4 regions of the Sporolactobacillus pectinivorans genome follow, and region 1 is predicted to be linked to each of the others. Evidence: riboswitches for the same ligand, from Rfam matches in the RefSeq annotation. Region 1 holds a riboswitch; each other region holds the start of a gene.
What was found. Region 1 has a riboswitch for S-adenosylmethionine ahead of COP04_RS06125 (hypothetical protein). Riboswitches for the same ligand answer to the same signal wherever they lie in the genome.
Positions count from the first base shown of each region.

Region 2: it holds a riboswitch for S-adenosylmethionine, as region 1 does, so the genes downstream of both, COP04_RS07130 (amidohydrolase) here and COP04_RS06125 (hypothetical protein) in region 1, are expected to answer to the same signal.
Region 3: it holds a riboswitch for S-adenosylmethionine, as region 1 does, so the genes downstream of both, metK (methionine adenosyltransferase) here and COP04_RS06125 (hypothetical protein) in region 1, are expected to answer to the same signal.
Region 4: it holds a riboswitch for S-adenosylmethionine, as region 1 does, so the genes downstream of both, COP04_RS05125 (ABC transporter substrate-binding protein) here and COP04_RS06125 (hypothetical protein) in region 1, are expected to answer to the same signal.

Region 1 covers NZ_NXGA01000001.1:1,281,134-1,285,624, forward strand. The annotation lists gene csrA (carbon storage regulator CsrA) at 1-57, shown strand, start outside; SAM riboswitch class I at 259-363, shown strand; gene COP04_RS06120 (helix-turn-helix domain-containing protein) at 520-807, shown strand; SAM riboswitch class I at 869-973, shown strand; SAM riboswitch class I at 1,062-1,152, shown strand; gene COP04_RS06125 (hypothetical protein) at 1,165-1,500, shown strand; gene COP04_RS06130 (hypothetical protein) at 1,722-1,970, shown strand; gene COP04_RS06135 (hypothetical protein) at 2,379-2,717, opposite strand; gene COP04_RS06150 (DUF4064 domain-containing protein) at 3,494-3,853, opposite strand; gene COP04_RS06155 (aldose epimerase family protein) at 4,331-4,491, opposite strand, start outside.
Region 2 covers NZ_NXGA01000001.1:1,477,136-1,481,626, forward strand. The annotation lists SAM riboswitch class I at 483-588, shown strand; gene COP04_RS07130 (amidohydrolase) at 756-1,919, shown strand; gene COP04_RS07135 (hypothetical protein) at 2,035-2,514, shown strand; gene COP04_RS07140 (MerR family transcriptional regulator) at 3,242-3,640, shown strand; gene COP04_RS07145 (MDR family MFS transporter) at 3,656-4,491, shown strand, end outside.
Region 3 covers NZ_NXGA01000001.1:3,215,126-3,219,616, reverse strand. The annotation lists gene ytkD (RNA deprotection pyrophosphohydrolase) at 433-942, shown strand; gene pckA (phosphoenolpyruvate carboxykinase (ATP)) at 998-2,578, opposite strand; SAM riboswitch class I at 2,783-2,890, shown strand; gene metK (methionine adenosyltransferase) at 3,117-4,343, shown strand.
Region 4 covers NZ_NXGA01000001.1:1,044,919-1,049,409, reverse strand. The annotation lists gene COP04_RS05130 (ABC transporter permease) at 1-122, opposite strand, end outside; gene COP04_RS05125 (ABC transporter substrate-binding protein) at 198-1,757, opposite strand; SAM riboswitch class I at 1,927-2,030, opposite strand; gene COP04_RS05120 (beta-galactosidase) at 2,163-4,184, opposite strand; gene COP04_RS05115 (OsmC family protein) at 4,398-4,491, opposite strand, start outside.

The DNA of each region.
Region 1 (4,491 bases):
CCGGAAAATATTTTACGGGCGATAAAAGCAATGAAAAAGGGAAGACAGGATGAGTGAAGCTCAATTTGATATATAATTTTTTAGCCTGCATGAGTCATATCTGTGCAGGCTTTTTATACATTTAAATTGAGCGATTAATGATTTTGAAATTCAACAAATCGGCAACATTTTATTATAATTACATAAAACATATAAAATTAGTTGGAATAATGATTGACTTTTCATTCCAATTTTCATAAACTCAATATAACAGAGGTATTCTTATCAAGAGTGGTGGAGGGACCGGCCCTGTGAAGCCCGACAACCAGTCCCTGCAAAGGGGTATGGTGTCAATTCCGGCAGATGCAATCTGGAAGATAAGAATGGGAAATGAGTCAGGAAGTTCTCTCTTTAGTAAGGGGGCGGTAGCTTGACTTCTATTTTTTCAAACAGATAGCATCCTTTTTCCAAATCACCCGGTTTATTTAATTAACACTCGGCCCCATGTGTGTTGATCAGATATTTCGGATGCGATCAGGAATGAAGGAAAGTGATCACATGACGATCGATCAACTGGATGCTTTTCTGGCTGTGGTTAAGTATCAAAGCTATCGCGTGGCTTCGGAGAAGCTTTTTCTGTCGCAGCCATCGATTTCATCACGGATTCAGGCCCTTGAAAGGGAACTGGGTGCCGATCTCTTCATCCGGAGCGGCAGGGGGGTCGCTCTTTCCGAACAGGGCAGGATTCTTGTCCCCTACGCGAAACGAATGATTGGCGTATACAAGAAAGCGTGTATTGATCTGCATTCGGAATCCGGTTCCAGCTAATGAAATTCTCTAGCTGTTGACAAAAATCATATTGCACGGTAAAATTAATTCAATTAAATAAAACTTATCTAGAGTGGCGGAGGGACTGGCCCGATGAAACCCGACAACCAACACATAAAAATGTGCATGGTGTCAATTCCAGCAGAGTAAATCTGAGAGATAAGGAAAATAAGTCGAACGGCTACAGCGATTATTTTTCTCGATCTTTAGAAAAATGGTCGCTTTTCATATTTTTATTGAAAGCTGGCTGACAATTCTTATCAAGAGAGTCGGAGGGACCGGCCCGACGAAGACTCAGCAACGGGCTCTACAAGTACCGTGCTAATTCCGGAATGAAGATAAGAAGGAGTTTTTAGTATGTTGAATCAGGCGAAATACGCACAAATTGATAATTATCTGGATCTTTATCGTTTCGCAGGAGAATTGAATGACACTGAATGGCAAAATGAAATACTGGGGCTTCTAGCTGAGTTGCACCAGGATCATTCAGATTCCGAAAATCAGAAAAACCTCCAGCAGCAATTCATGGAGGTCAACCGCCAGATCTTGACACTCTATCAACGGTTGCGTTGTCATACATTGGAAGCGACGGATAAAGTGACAAACAGGCTTTATGCCCTAAAGCAGAGAAGGCTGGAGCTTGGGCGGGAGATTGATGCGCTGAAAAGTGGACATCAACAGTTTTGCCGCTGATCGCTTTTAATAGATCTTTTTTATGAGTTAAATACGAAAAATGGCGTGAGATCAACTGCCCACGTCTTTTTGGCGTCCATCCAATTTTCAAAACGGCAAATAAGCTTTGTCGGCGCTCAAAATCCATGGTAAATTAAGGGTGTGGAAGAGCTGGCATGCAGCGTATCAACAGTCATGCAGGAGCATTTTCCATAAAAACAAAATTCGGAGGGATTTTTATTATGGAAAAGATGGACATGATGAACAAGTCAATGATGATGCCGATGAACATGATGATGATGATGGAAATGGACAAGATGATGTGCGAGATGAAGTGCATGCATATGATGATGGAACGAATGTCCGGCATGGATATGAGTATGATGAAAGACATGGACAAGATGATGAACAAGGATGAAATGATGAGCTGTATGCACAAATGCGATGAGATGATGTCATCAATGATGGACATGATGGGGAAAATGAACTGATATATCAAGGATCTTGGTTCATTTGAAGCCTGGAGTCGTAAAAAAAGTCTCCAAAAATGTTCATTGATGCTCAATAGTTTCATAACTTTACTTTTTTCATGATGCCTTTCAGATATCCATGATTTTCTGGGAGGCATTCTTTTCATTTTATGGGTAACATCTGTGTAGATTTCAATCGTCGTTTTCATGTTCTTGTATTCTATACGTTGGATGGCTCATGAAATTTTTGGGGATGCAAAGTATGGCTTTGATCCGCTATAATAAGGGAGCTGGTCTCCATATGAAGTTACATCTTCAATTTTTCTAGACTCTTTAGCAGAACTTGGACCGGTAAAGTTAGATTCCTTGCTTCCTCCATTTTCCTATCCCCTATGTACGCCGCATAAGTAGTAAATTGAATGTCATAAATCATTTTCTAATGAGCGCCAGTATGCCGGCAACAATAATCAGCAGCCCGCTCAAAAATCCATAAAAGCTGATGAGCACGATATTCAGAACGCCACAAACTAAGATAATAATGCCAAAAACGACTCGCGACTTATTGATCATACAAGAAAATATAATGACTGAAGCCGAAATGATAATACAAGCAACGCCAAGCCCAATAATTTCGCCGGCTCCTGTTTTGAGTGCGCCAATAACCACAGCGAGGACTATAGGCAAAATGCCGCCAATGATGCCAAATGATCCTCCGATGATGCCGATAAACATTTCGTCAAAGCGGTTAGTTATGCTTTTCTCCGCCATAATGAACCCCCCATAGTTTGTTCTGTTAATAGGAGAGTAGGATACGATCGAAAACCAGGATTCTATGTCCTCTATTTTAGCTAAATTTTCAAAAAGAAATAAAGCCAATAAGCTCCAAACGAGATGATTAGACCAATAACAGAAATCTGAAGACCTCTTTTTCTAAACAATTCCTTCTTTTTGTACCTTTTTGAGTATCGAAGCCATATGCCAGTGAACATAATTAACAGACCAACGGCTTGTATCCATATAGTGTACATGTGATTTCCTCCAGAATCAGACAAGCCATATATATGCCACTAAAGAGGCTAATAATTGCAGATTTTTATGAAAACTAAATGAATAAACATCAACTTTCATGCTTTAGGAAAGGTCAATTATTCTTTAATACTTTAAATCCATCCCAACAGGGTTGTTAAGACAACGACGATAATTGAGATAAGTACAAACCCTATTCTTTCAACTTTTTTGTTAACTGGCTTCTTCAATTTATACTGATAAGCCTTGTAAGAGAGACTCCAGATAAAAATGAACACCCAAATAGATAATATTACAAATAGATCCTTAAGAAATGCCACTTGATAGCCTCCTATTCAAGTTCCCCGTATATTGTGTTTTTTCTTTCGGGGAGGTTATGCGGTTCGACTGATTCGGTGCTCTCCATGTTATGTACGCCGCATAAGCGGCAATTTGAAGCTTTATGTTAAACTACGAAAATCTGCTTTTTTTCGGCACAATTCTGCCCGGCAATAATCCTGTCATTAAATCGGTTTGATTCATTTACGAACGAGAGCCAGCACACCTGAAACAATAATTAACAATCCACTTAAAATACCAAATCCGCCAACAAAAATCATGTTAAGAACGCCACAAACCAAGATGAGGATGCCGAACAGTATACGATTTTTATTTATAATACATGAAAATATGATGGCTAGAACTGAAGCTATGATGCACGCTGTTCCTTGACCATAAAATGATCCGGTTCCTCCTGCTTTCAGCGAATCTCCCAGATAACCAATGGCCATCACGAAAATGCTGGCAATGATCCCAAGCACGCCTCCAATAATTCCCAGTACCATTTCAGCGACTCGGCTTGTAGCTTTTGGTGCAGTACTGTTTACTTCTGTTTCCATAGCTCAATCCCCCAAATATTTTTTATGTAAACTCAATTAAGAGTTGGTATCAGTTTGATTTTTTAAGTCTATTTTTTTTTGCACCGCTACTGAAAATTATGATCATTTATCTTAATTTTTTCAGAACAAAGAGGATATTGAAAGATTTCAGTATTGATTGATCTTCGAACCTTCATGCTCAAAATGGTTCTTGGCTCATATTTGCTTATGAGCATCTAACCACCTCATTCATATAGTACAGCGAAATATAGACGTAAACAATGTGTAATCGACCAATATTTACAATTTTCTTTCATCATATGGCAAATTATTGCATTATTTACCACTATTAATGTGTTAAAGTCATAGGTTCATTTTCAGCAATAAATTGATTTCTTCTATACAAGTAAAATTAAAACTGCTGAACTGAGTTCGGCAGCTGTTTTTTGTAAATAAAGAAAACCTCGGGGTGATGCTGATCCCGAAGTTTTTCGAAAATTATCTGTTTTCAAGATGGAAAGAGACGCTCAGTTCCAGCGGTTCGCCGGGTTTTACATAAAGCAGGCTATCCGGATCTTCATTGAGCGCATTGGTTTTGGCCGTCCACGGTTCGACGCAGACAAACGGCTGATCGCCCTCTACCCACAGTACATCATAAC
Region 2 (4,491 bases), 200 kb from region 1:
TTAAGTATTGTTCAATTAATGAAAAGTGTATAACAGTTTAATTGCTTTTTCAAGCCTATGTTTCTTTTTGAACTATTCTTGAATTGGGAAATCAATGAAATTTACGGCTTTTTTTTCTAAAATATGCTCTCGAAGTTAATACAGACCTTCACAGTAAATAAAGGCATGATCATCGAATGAGGATAGGCAACCATTGGAAATCAGTACGTTGCTCAGATGATTGATCACCGTAAAATTCTGAGGAGAGGCGCTCCCAAAAATATATTAACAAGTATAAATTCGATAATTACTATGTGTATTAAAATTAATTAAGTGTAACCCATCAAAATGATAAACTCCGTAAGATGGCCCATGTTTTTCGACTTGCCAATATGGCGTCTGTAAATTTAATTAATATTAAACACATGAGAGCAATGTGAATTTAATATTGACACTCTGAGATCCGGTATCTATGATTAGTGACAACAACTTAATTTTTAAAATTCTTGTACAGAGCGGCGGAGAGGTTGGCCCAATGAAATCTGATAACTAGTATTTAGTTGTATGGTGTCAATTTCCGGAACACGGGATGTGTTCAAAAGATGAGAAGAAGCAGGAATAAGCGTTCTTATTTTTCGGGCTTGTTTTTTGTGTTGATCTCAGGAGATTTCGCTTATTTCCAACAACTTCATTTTTTAAAAATTTCAAGCAATTGCCGGTTAGACTGTTCTTATCAGGTATAGCCACGAGAGGTTTAGATAGGGGTGGAGAATCAGATGCAGACAAAATTAACCCATGCAGCATTGCAAGAAAAGATGATACACTTTCGTCATCATCTTCATGAATATCCGGAACTGGCGGATCATGAATATGCGACAACAAGGTATATTAAAGAAATTCTGCAATCATGGGGAATAAAGATATTGCCGACGACATTAAAAACAGGTGTGATTGCGGAAATCGGCAATAACGCCAAGGGACCAACTATTGCATTGCGTGCCGATATTGATGCTCTTCCGATTACTGAGCAAACCGGATTACCTTACGAGTCACGAAACAAAGGCGTGATGCATGCCTGCGGACATGACATTCATACCGCATCACTACTTGGTGCTGCTTACTTGTTAAAGCAGGAAGAACAACAGCTGAGAGGCAGTATCCGCCTGATTTTCCAATTGTCGGAAGAAGCAAACGAAGGTGCTTTGCAGGTGATTCGTGCCGGGCATCTCAAAGGTGTCGCGGCTATTATCGGTTTTCATAACGAGCCGGGGATTTCATTGGGCAAGATCGGGATACGTTCGGGTGCCTTTATGGGTGCCATTGATAAATTTAAGGTGACACTTCGTGGCAAAGGGTCACACGCGGCGCACCCGGAAGCCGGTCATGATCCAATCATCGCCTTGACCACTACAGTAAACGCACTGCAATCAATCATCAGCCGTAATCTATCTCCACTCAGCGGTGCTGTTGTGAGCGTGACCCAGCTGAATGCCGGTAATGTATGGAACGTTCTACCAGAGACAGCCGTTTTCAGCGGAACCGTTCGAACACTGGGGGCCACCGACCGCAAGATGATCCATCAACGATTTTCTGAAATTGTCACACACACAGCGGCTGCATATGGAACAACTGCTGAGATTGACTGGTACAGCGGCGATCCTTCCGTGAACAACGATAGAAGACTTTCAGAGATTGTGGCTGACGAAACCGGTAAATTTGCGACTGTATTTATCCCTGAGCCAACACTGGGCAGCGATGATTTCGCTTGCTATCAGGAGCACATCCCCGGTGTCTATGCCATTATTGGCGTTAATGGGAATGTGAGCGTTCATAATGCCCACTATACAGCAGACGATGGTGTGTTAATCTATGGTGCCCGTTACTTTGAAAGGAATGCCGTCAGAATTTTACAAAAACTGGAAAATGAGTCAGTAAGATAATGTGACTGGCAAGGATCAGGTGCCCAGACAGCCATAGACTGGCTATGAATCTGCAATTGAACGGTGAGATAGAGATTCCGAAGGAGCAAATCCTGAAGGGAGTTAGTGAGGCATCATGAAGGAACTTAAAAAGACATTCGTTTCATTTTTCAAACTGCCACTGGTTTTATCTCTGTTATTAATGCTCTTGCTCGTTTCCGCTGGTTGCGGAGCACAAAATGCAGAGGTACCGCATCAGATACATAAAGCTGCCAAGGTGAAATCTTCGAAAAAACCTATGGTGGACGTATCGACTAACTACGATTTTAAAGTGAAAATAACCCCTCCAAAAGTTGGAAACGATAAACTGGCTCTTGCTGCCTTCTATAAAGGGAAAAGAACAACAGATCTCCAGAAGGTTTCTCTGTCAATAAAAATGGTGGTTATGGATATGGGAACGACTCAAATCCAGTTTCCGGTGAAAAACCTGGGTAAAGGGACGGTGCTTGTTAAAGATACATTTCTGATGCCCGGCCGTTTTTTGATCCATATCCATGCCCTAACAGCTTCGTACAAGGTTGCTAATAAGGATATCATTGTTAACATCGACAATTAACTACGGGAGAGCATCGTGCCGCGACAATCAGAAAAGTTGTTCGCAACACATCCGCCGTCCTTCTTACTGCGGATGCGTTGTTTATTTTTCAAAGCAGTTTATCTGCGATGGCAGTGTGAAATTGAGTCGGATTCTGTTGTTACATACACCATTCAGATTACTTCCGAGACGAAGGTAATCCCCAAACGGCATTACGTATCCTGGATAAGGTAAACTACCGAACGGATCAGTCAGTGGCGAGATGGTTAATAACGAACACAAAGGACAAAACAAGTGATCTGGCAGACGAACAGACAGGAAGTGGTCCCTTTGTCAAGATAGAGAGAGCTAAGATAGGGAGTGGTGTGTAAATCTGCTCTCTATTTTATTGCCCCGCTCTGAGCAATCTTGTCCCTCGGTTTTGTCCTAAGTGCCCTTCAGAGATAGCACAGTTGGGCTTTTATAATGATAATATACACAATATCTATATTATAGAGAAGTAATGGATTTTTCAGTCAGGAATTGATATGAATGAAACTGTTGATAGTTTTGCACCTGTTTCAGAATAAGCTTCTTTTTCGAGACCCTTTTTCTTCCTTTTTACCATATCAATTTGGTTTATCTGGCTTTTGCTTCCTTACCCTGACGCGTTAGAAGGTAAAGCCAAGTTTATGAGAAGAATTTTGATTATTGCTCTTGACTTAGAGGTAACTCTAATTCTTATACTACGAAAAAGGGGATAGGTCATATGAATAAAATCAGTGATGTTTCGCAGTTGACGGGGATGTCTGCCTATACACTTCGCTACTATGAAGAAATAGGTTTACTTCCTAAAGTTAAAAAGAATTGTTCAGGTGCAAGAAATTATAGCGCCGAAGACATTGCATTTATCGAATTTATCAAAGGTTTAAAGAAAATGGGACTCTCGTTAGAAGAGATCGTCCATTTTGGAAAAGAAGGTTGTATCAGTGAGAATAGAAGTTTGACCGGGAAGGTTGAACTCAGAAGTGTATTAGAGAAACGTTCGGCAGTATTAGAAAGTCATTTACGAAAACTTGATGAAAAACGAAAAATCATTGAAAATAACAGGAAGAAAATTATCGGCCGAATGAACTTATACAAGGCAATGATAGACAAACAGCACTAATGAGGAAGGGTTAGCTTGAAGCATTCAAAGTTAAAATGGTTAGTCACTGGATCAATTTTAAATAATGCAGGCGTTAGTTTTATTTGGCCGTTAAATACTATTTACATGCACGATCACCTAGGAAAATCACTGAGTGTGGCTGGCCTTGTGCTGCTATTGAATTCAATGACAACGTTGATCGGTAATTTTTGGGGCGGACGGCTGTTTGATCGAATAGGTGGCTATAAAACGATTTTAATTGGATTGTTTACCTCGATTATTTCACTCATTGGTTTAGTTATGAATCACGGCTGGCCTCTTTACGCAGTATTTTTAATAATACTCGGTTTAGGCACAGGTATCATTGTTATATCCATTAATTCGCTTGCTTCCAGCATGTCCGGCTACGATCATCGTTATGTATTTAATTCAATTTATCTCGGACTTAACATCGGGGTGGCTGTTGGGACTTCGATTGCCGGTTTCATCGCTGATATCAATATTTCTCTTATATTTACAGCAAACCTGCTGTTATATGTAGCCTTTTTAACGATTGTTTTATTTTTTTACAAAAATATAGAGGCTGTTCATCTACAAAGTCATCCTGAAAAAACAAAGAGGGCAAAGATGGATCGTAGAAGTCATAAACAGTTCATCAACGTCTTTATCATTTGCTTTCTTTATTTCATCATATGGACCGGTTATGTGCAATGGCAAAGCAATATTTCGGTTCGTTTACCAGAATTAGATATTTCAATAAAGCAGTATAGTTTTTTATGGACAATCAATGCAGTGCTTATTATTTTAGGTCAGCCATTTATTTCACAAATTATTAAGAAAGCGGCTCATACTTACAAAGCACAAATTGATAT
Region 3 (4,491 bases), 1.9 Mb from region 1:
GATTAGACTATTGAAAATTCGTGCATACTGCACTCAATGACTGGCTTAACAAAAAAGAATGTTTCAGAAGGGAGGAAGGGATGTTTGGCCGCCTTTTAATGTAAGCGATTACTTGGCGCTGTCCCGCATTGATGATGAATCGGATTAACCTATTGAGAACAGCAGTGGAAAAACGCAAAGCTCATTTGATTAAACTCCTGAAAGATAATCAGGCAATCGATAATCCATCGAGGCTAAGTACATGGACACTGTCCGAACTTGAGTATGAATGGAAGCATTTTCGGGAGTGGCGGGGAAAAGATATTGGCTAGAAAAATTTGTTCGGGCCGGAGAAGTGTTAAAATAAACTCAGGCATTTGTATTTGCCTGAGACGATGCTGTGGATGTGATCTCCAAGGGGGGGAATCTCAGCACGTTGGGGAGGTTTGAGATTTGAGTGATATCGAAACATTTTATGACTATTACGGCAATCTGGTAAAACTTTCTCTGCAGGGCATGCCCTTTTCAAGCTGCCCGAAACATGTGTGGGTGGTCTGCCATTTTCATAAGCAGTGGCTGCTGACCATGCATTCCAGGCGCGGTTTTGAATTTCCGGGCGGCAAAGTTGAGTTGAATGAAACGGCTGAAGACGCCGCGAAGAGAGAAGTTTTTGAGGAAACAGGCGGACATGTGGCGAGGCTGATTCTTGTCGGCCAGTATGAAGTGAGCAGCAGGAATGAACAAATTGTTAAGAATATCTACTATGCTGAAATTGACCGGATTGATCTGAAAAATAATTATCTGGAGACAAAAGGTCCTGTATTTATTAGCAGGCTTCCAGAGAAAGTACAGGCGGATAAAAGGTATAGTTTTCTGATGAAAGACCGTGTGCTGACCAGCGCAATAGAGGCCATCCGCATGCACCGGCTTGTCCAGCACAGAATAGAAAATCTGACAGAATAAAGCACCGTCTCCGTGGTGATCGGGGGCGGTGCTGGATTATTGTTAACAGTCTATATCAGTTGGCAACAGGACCTGCCGAGCGGATGTCTTCGGAAGCTTCCGGAAAATGTCTGAAATTGTCCTTGAACTTCCGGGCGAGCTGGCGGGCAAAGCGATCATATTCGGACGCATTGCTCCATGTTTTCCATGGCATCAGTACATTGTCAGGGATGCCCGGGCATGTTTTTGGGATGTGGAGCCCGAAAATAGGATCCGTCGTTGTTTCTGCATGGGTGAACGTCCCGTCAAGGGCAGCCTGTATCATTTGCCGCGTGTAGGCCAGCTCCATTCTTTTCCCCGTTCCGTATGGTCCGCCGGTCCATCCGGTATTAACCAAGTAAGCGCTTACGCTGTGCGCCTTGATTTGCTTCCCTAGCAACTCTGCATACACTGACGCCGGCAAGGGCATGAACGGTGCACCGAAGCAGGTTGAGAAAGTTGCTTCCGGATCAGTAACGCCGCGTTCAGTGCCGGCCAGTTTGCTTGTATAGCCGGAAAGGAACTGATACATTGCCTGTTCCGGTGTCAGCAGGCTGATCGGCGGTAGCACACCGAACGCATCGGCTGTCAGAAAGATTATGGCAGTCGGATGTCCGCCGACACTTGGGATCAGTGCATTTGACACATTATTTAGTGAATAAGCCGCGCGAGTATTTTCTGTCAGCGAGCCGTTGTCGTAATCCGGGCACCGGTCGGGGAAGACGATGACATTCTCGAGCACAGTTCCGAATTGGATGCTGTCATAGATCTGCGGTTCTTTTTTTGGAGAGAGACGTATGGTTTTGGCATAGCAGCCGCCTTCAATGTTAAATATGCCGTCCGCTGACCATCCGTGTTCGTCGTCACCGATCAGATCGCGGTCAGGCACATTGGATAATGTTGTCTTGCCGGTTCCGGACAGCCCGAAGAAAAGAGCAACATTCCCGTTTTTTCCCTGATTGGCGGAGCAATGCATCGACATAATGCCTTCCTGCGGCAACAGATAGTTCATCACTGAGAAAATTGACTTTTTGATTTCACCGCCATATTCCGTCCCACCGATCAAAATGGTCCGGTGTGTGATCGATACGATAATAAATGCTTCCGAGCGGGTGCCGTCTGTCGCCGGATCAGCTTTAAAGCCAGGAGCCGCAAGAACGGTAAAGTTTGCATGATGGTTCTTCAGTTCGTCTGCAGTCGGTGAGATAAACAGCTGGCGGCAGAAGAGATTCTGCCAGGCGTACTCATTGATAATCTGTATGGGCAGACGATGTTTCGTATCCGCACCGGCAAAACCTTTAAAGACAAAACGAGCCTCCCTTTCGGTTAAATAGTGGACAACTTTTTGAAAAAGGCCTTCGAATACCGATTCACTGACTGCCTGATTGCGCGTCCAGTCAATTTTGTCTGTCGTCGTCTCATCCTTTACAAAAAATTTGTCCAGCGGTGACCGGCCGGTATATTTTCCAGTCGTCACAGCCAGAGATCCTTTGTCCGTTAAAACGCCTTCATTTTTAGAAAACGCTTTCTCAATAAGCGTCGCCGCAGATAAATTTACAAACGTATTCCTTGCTTTCAACAGTTCAGAGATGGGCGTTTTTGAGATGGTTGTATTCATCACTAACATCCCTTCCTATTTGGAATTCCATTTGACAACTTAAGTATAGCACACTGAAATTATATTTTTCTAACAGGGGAAGACTTTTTGTGAATTTTTTCTCATAGTACAATATATTAAATAATGCTTATGAGGTTCCGAGAATCTGACTATCAGTTGACACTTTTATATCCCTGCTTTATCATAGGATTTATAATACGGCTGCTCTTATTCCGAGTAGGCGGAGGGACAGGCCCGATGAAACCCGGCAACCGGCCGATATGGCACGGTGCTAACCTGCAGAGGAACTTTCTGTTCTTCTGATAATAAGAGGCGCATTTAGAGAGTTAGCCTTATCCTTATTAGGACTGGGCTTTTTTCATGCCTTGAAAACAAAAAGAAGAGGGATCGGGTACCGTTAACTTGCCTCGGGATTCGCGCATCTTTAGCCGGGCGCCGCGTTTCCGAAGTAAAACCGTCAGCGAACCGGTAGTGGATCATCGTTTGACGAATCTTTAATTAACCTCATATAATGTTCGAAAGGCTGGGTGAATGTGAAATGACGAAAAAGTATTCAAGACGGCTGTTTACCTCTGAATCGGTGACAGAGGGACATCCGGACAAGATTTGCGACCAGATCTCAGATGCAATCCTTGATGAAATTCTGCGGGGCGATCCCAACGCGAGGGTTGCCTGTGAGACAGCGGTAAATACTGGACTTGTTCTTGTCACTGGTGAAATATCTACATCGACTTATGTTGATATTCCAAAGGTTGTCCGCCAGACAATCAAGGAGATTGGCTATAATGATGCGAAGTACGGATTTGATGCGTCAAACTGTGCAATTCTGACCTCGATCGAAGAACAGTCAGCAGATATCGCTCAAGGTGTTAATCAGGCACTCGAAGCGCGCGAAGGCAAAATGACAGACGATCAGATTGAGGCAATCGGGGCCGGAGATCAGGGGCTGATGTTCGGTTTCGCCGTTAATGAAACGCCGGAACTCATGCCGCTGCCGATTTCCCTTGCACATAAGCTGGCGAAGCGCCTGGCCGATGTCCGGAAAAATCGTGAACTGACCTATCTCCGCCCTGACGGAAAAACCCAGGTCACCGTTGAATATGATGAAGAGGGACATCCGGCCAGAATTGATACGATTGTTGTATCCACGCAGCATGATCCCGACGTATCCGAGGAACAAATCAAGAAAGATGTGCATCAGTATGTGATTAATCCTTCAGTTCCTGAAAATCTGATTGATGAAAATACAAAATTCTTCATAAACCCGACAGGCCGATTCGTCATTGGCGGGCCACAGGGTGATGCCGGATTGACCGGGCGAAAAATTATCGTTGACACTTACGGCGGATACGCCAGGCACGGCGGGGGTGCTTTTTCAGGGAAAGATGCGACAAAAGTGGACCGCTCGGCATCATACGCCGCACGTTATGTTGCGAAAAATATTGTCGCGGCCGGTCTGGCTGATAAATGCGAAGTTCAGCTCGCCTATGCGATCGGCGTAGCGCAGCCGGTTTCTATTTCGGTGGATACATTCGAGACTGGAAAAGCGACGGAAGAGCAGTTGGTGAATCTGATCCGGAACAATTTTGATCTTCGTCCGGCAGGCATTATCAAGATGCTGGATCTGCGTCGCCCGATTTATCGCCAGACGGCGGCTTACGGTCATTTCGGACGCACTGATATTGATTTGCCGTGGGAAAAAACAGATAAAGCAGAATTATTGAAGCAGCAGATCCTCTCCGGAATCCAGGCCGGTCAGAATTGAGAATTTTTGACATTGTACCCCTCCATCAATTGAATTGGTGGAGGGTTTTTTGCGCTTTTTCTCGGATCAGGATGGTTAGAACAGAAGATGAAAACTTTTTTTGGACAATATGAGTATAATGAAAGAGAGGCCCGGTAAGAAACAGTTT
Region 4 (4,491 bases), 240 kb from region 1:
GGTGTCACATACATTTTTACCGGATCACCGGGAGCGAGCTTAGCCAGAGCAAAAGAAATAATGGAAATTACGAACAGCATTGGAACGATTTGAAGTACACGCCTTGCTATCATTTTGCTCAATCGTTATTCCCTCCAAAAAACAGACTTGGTGTTTCCACCAAGTCTCTAATCCATCTCATAAACTGTATTTCATTATTATTTCAGATAGAGTTTTGACAGATCTCTGAAAATAGTTACCGGTTGCGGTTTTGCTGCCTGTATGCCACCAAATTTTTTATTTATAGCGAGTATCGCATCATCGTAAGAGATTGGATAGATGACCGCATCATCTGCGATTTGTTTCTGAATCTGATCATAATAAGCTGCGCGTTTGGTCTGATTGGTCTCAACAGCGGCCGCGTTCCAGAGCTTATCCAATTTGGAATTGTGATAGTTGGCGTAATTATAAGGTGAATCCGACTGATAAAGTACTTTATACACATCGGCTTCCGGCCCCATGATATAACCGTTTAACAAAATGCCGTAAGCCTTGCTGTTCCGGTCAAGAGTAATATTATTCAGTGCCGTAGGATCTGTTGGTTTCAGCTGAAGATTCAAGCCGATTTTTTTAAACTGTTGCTGGAAATAAAGGGCAATGCTTTCCTGAGCCGGATTATTATTCAGGTAAATAATAGAAAGCGGTTGCTTCGTATCCACTTTGCTCTTACCCAAAAGTTGTCTCGCTTTTGTCAGATTATAAGGATAAGCTTGGACGTTCGTATCCTGGAATTTTACATCGGAAGTAAAGATCGATGAGGCAGGCACGCCGTACTTGCTCGACCCATATGCAGATTTGATAACGTCCTCACGGTTAAGCGCATAGGACAATGCCTGGCGGAATGTTTTGTTTTTAAATGCCGGCACATTCTCATTGAAGACTGCATAGTTCAAGCGATATTCAGGATATGAAATAACTTCTGTATTTCCCCTGCTAGTCACATTCTTTACATCAGCCGGCTGAATGGCTTTCAATTGAATACTTCCATTTTCAAGTGCAAGGTTGGCTGCATTTTGATCTTTTGTAATCTGGAAAATAACTTTATCAAGATGTGCTTTCCCGCCGAAATAATAGTTATTCCGCTGCGTTTCTACATATTGGCCGGATTTATAGGTAACAAACCGGAAAGGGCCGGAACCGACCGGATGATTATTCTTCGTACTCTTCTGGAGATCGCCTTCGTTTTTAAACACGTGCTGCGGAATTGGATAAAGCTGTTCCAGACTTAGCGGAAAAGCCGGTGCCACCGTGGGTAAGGTGAAGACAACCGTATTTTTGTTGATCGCCGCAACTTTTACAGGTTCGTTGTTAAAGACAAAGTTCCCGCGGAGATCACTGTTCTGTTTCGTGTCAAGGATCGAATTCAGCGTGAAGACAATATCATCTGCCGTGAGGGGCGTACCGTCACTCCATTTCAGATTTTTCTTCAGAATCAGCGTATATTTCAGTTGATCCTTTGAGGCGGTCAGCTTATCCGCCAATGCCGGTGTAACGTTTCTCCCGTTGATGTAAAACAGGGGCGAATAGAGCGCCTGTTGAATCGTCAGGGTTACTCGGTCGCTGGCGTAATTAGGGTTCAGAACAAGTGGATCACCGGGTACGGCAACCGTTAACGACCCTCCGTTTTTACTATTGTTTGATGCTGTATTGTTTGACCCGCATGCGCTTAACGTTAATATAAAAATAAGAGCCAAAAGGACAACCAAAGATTTCTTCAAAATCAACTTCCCCCCGCTGTTAACACAATTTCCCCTCTGAAATATAGTCTCTCTAGAATGCAATGGCGGCGCAGGCAGATGATTGATATCTCTATGTCCTCTGCCTACGCTTTTTTCAGCGGCAAAAAAAACAAGCCGCAAAGATAAAAAGGCCTGTTGTTATCCGTCCCTCTCATCTTTTGAACACCATCGTGTTCCTGGAATTAACACCGTGCACCATGTGCTGGTTGTCGGGCTTCACTGGGCCAGTCCCTCCGCCGCTCTAGATAAGAATTATATTCAATTGAGTTGATGTAACTACTATAAAGGGTAAGACTGACGCTGTCAATCATTAAAACCTATTTATTTGATAGAATTAATTTGTATTTTGACAGTATCAAATAACAGCTGATATTTAAATCCCGTTCAATCTGTTTTTTCATAACTGATTTTCTCTTTTTCTGCCCTCAGAATCTTAACATCCCTCGGTGCCAGTTTGATTAGTCTACTTTCCTCACGTCCGGTTAAAAGATCAACAAAGATCGGATCAATGGCGAACATTTTTTCAGTATCGGAATGGTTGAGAATAAAATAGTATTTTATATTGTGGCTTTCACGCACCGTTACTTCCACATCTTCAGGCACGCTCAGTGGCGGGAAAACTTGAGTTCTTTCCATGATGCCGATAAGCAGATGTTTCAGATAGACTGTATCGGGATGAGTGCCGACATAATAGGCCTGTCCCTTTCCGTAGGCATGGCTGGTGACTGCAGGCATACCTGTGAGATAACCGTTTTTGAATGTCGCCAGTGCGCCAGCTCCTCGCAGTTGAATGTACTCTTCCCAGATCCGGATCGATGAATCTCCCCATGGCGTTGCGATTTGGTGAACCTGTCCTTTCTTCATTGGTGCGAATTCCTCAACGTAGATGCCGAGCAGCTCTCGGTATGCCCCGGGATAACCGCCGAGATAGACCCGGTCGGAAAGATCGACAATCCCGCTGAAGAAGTTGGTCAGAAAGATTCCTCCATGCCGGACATATGCTTTCACTTTTTCAGTAAAAGATTGCGGCACCTGATAACTGGCCGGCGCCAGTACAACACGATAAGGTGTTAAATCTTCTTCGAAAGGGACAAAATCAGCACTAATGTTCAGTTCGCGAAGAGTACGGTAATAGGTGCCCAGTTCGGAGGCATACCGGACGAGATTCGATGGTTTTGAACTTTGCTCCAAAGCCCACCAGTTTTCCCAATCAAAAACAATCGCAACTTCCGCCTTGAATGTTGTGCCAACCAGCTCGCGGCACTTTTTCAATTCCTGTCCAAGCGCAGCCACTTCCCGGAAACTGCGGCTGTCTTCATCATTGGAGTGGGGAACCATTCCGCTGTGAAACTTCTCCGCTCCTCCCTGTGATGCCCGCCACTGAAAGAACATGATGCCATCCGCTCCGTGAGCCACCGCCTCATAACTCCACAAGCGCATCTGCCCGGGTGTTTTTACAGCATTTTGTTCCCGCCAATTGACCGCACCGGGCGCCTGCTCCATTAACAAAAAAGGTTGTTTCTTCAGGCTCCGTGTCAAATCATGTGCCATAAAGTATTCATAAGGGACATGCTGGAAGGGATCCGGATAAGCGTCCCATGTGACTAGATCCATCTTCTTAGCCCACATAAAACCGTTGATTGGCTTATGCAGCCCCATCAGATTGGTCATCACCGGAATCCGCGGTGTATAGTTTTTGATGATATCCCGTTCCATTTTAAATAAATCCAGAATGGAATCATTCATAAAACGTTTATAGTCCACCTGCTGATTCGGATTGTGCTGCGCCGGCATTTTCCCTGGAAGGTTGATTTCTTCCCATGCGTAATATCGCTGACTCCAGAAATCCGTCGACCAGCTTTTATTTAATTTTGCGATCGCACCATACTTTTTCTTCAGCCATACTTGAAATTTAGCTTTGCACGTTTCGCAGTAACACTCGGAAACATGGCAGCCGTATTCATTATTGACATGCCACATGGTCAGTGCCGGATGATTCCGATAGCGAAATGCAAGCTGTTCAGCAAGAGCCGCCGCCAATCTTTGATAATCCGTGCTGTTCGGGCAGTAATGCTGGCGTGATCCCGGCAGAAGCCGTGTTCCGTCAATCGAAACCGGAAGCGACTGCGGATACTTGCGTGCCAGCCAGGCCGGGGGTGCGGCTGTCGCCGTTGCTAGATCAGCACGAATAGCATTCGCGGCCAGCATGTTCATGATTTTATCCAAAGTACCGAAATCATAGGTTTCCTCATCCGGTTGAAGGCTTGCCCAACTGAAAATATTAACGCTGACATAATTAACGCCGGCTTTCTTCATCAGCCGCATATCTTCAGCCCATACCGATTCATCCCATTGTTCCGGATTATAGTCTCCGCCATAATAAAAGGCGGTTTGTACACTCAGCATGCCGGACAGTCTCCTTATGAATGAGCTAGAGTAGATCCAGGAAAATTAGCTTAATTGCTATGCTGCAATCCTGTCACTTCAATGTACATATTTCTTATGAAACTTCTTACCTGTATCTTGTCTTTTTACAGCTTACCAGCCATTCCTTCTGCCGGTTTATCAATTTGGATTTGGAATTTTGCCAGCCGTATCCGTCAGCAGTGTCGTTGCCGGTCATTCGGCGAACGTCACAGATTCATTAAGCCTGATACGCGGATGGAGAGACTGGATGACCGGACAGTTCCCGGGAATTTGCATGAAAATTTGT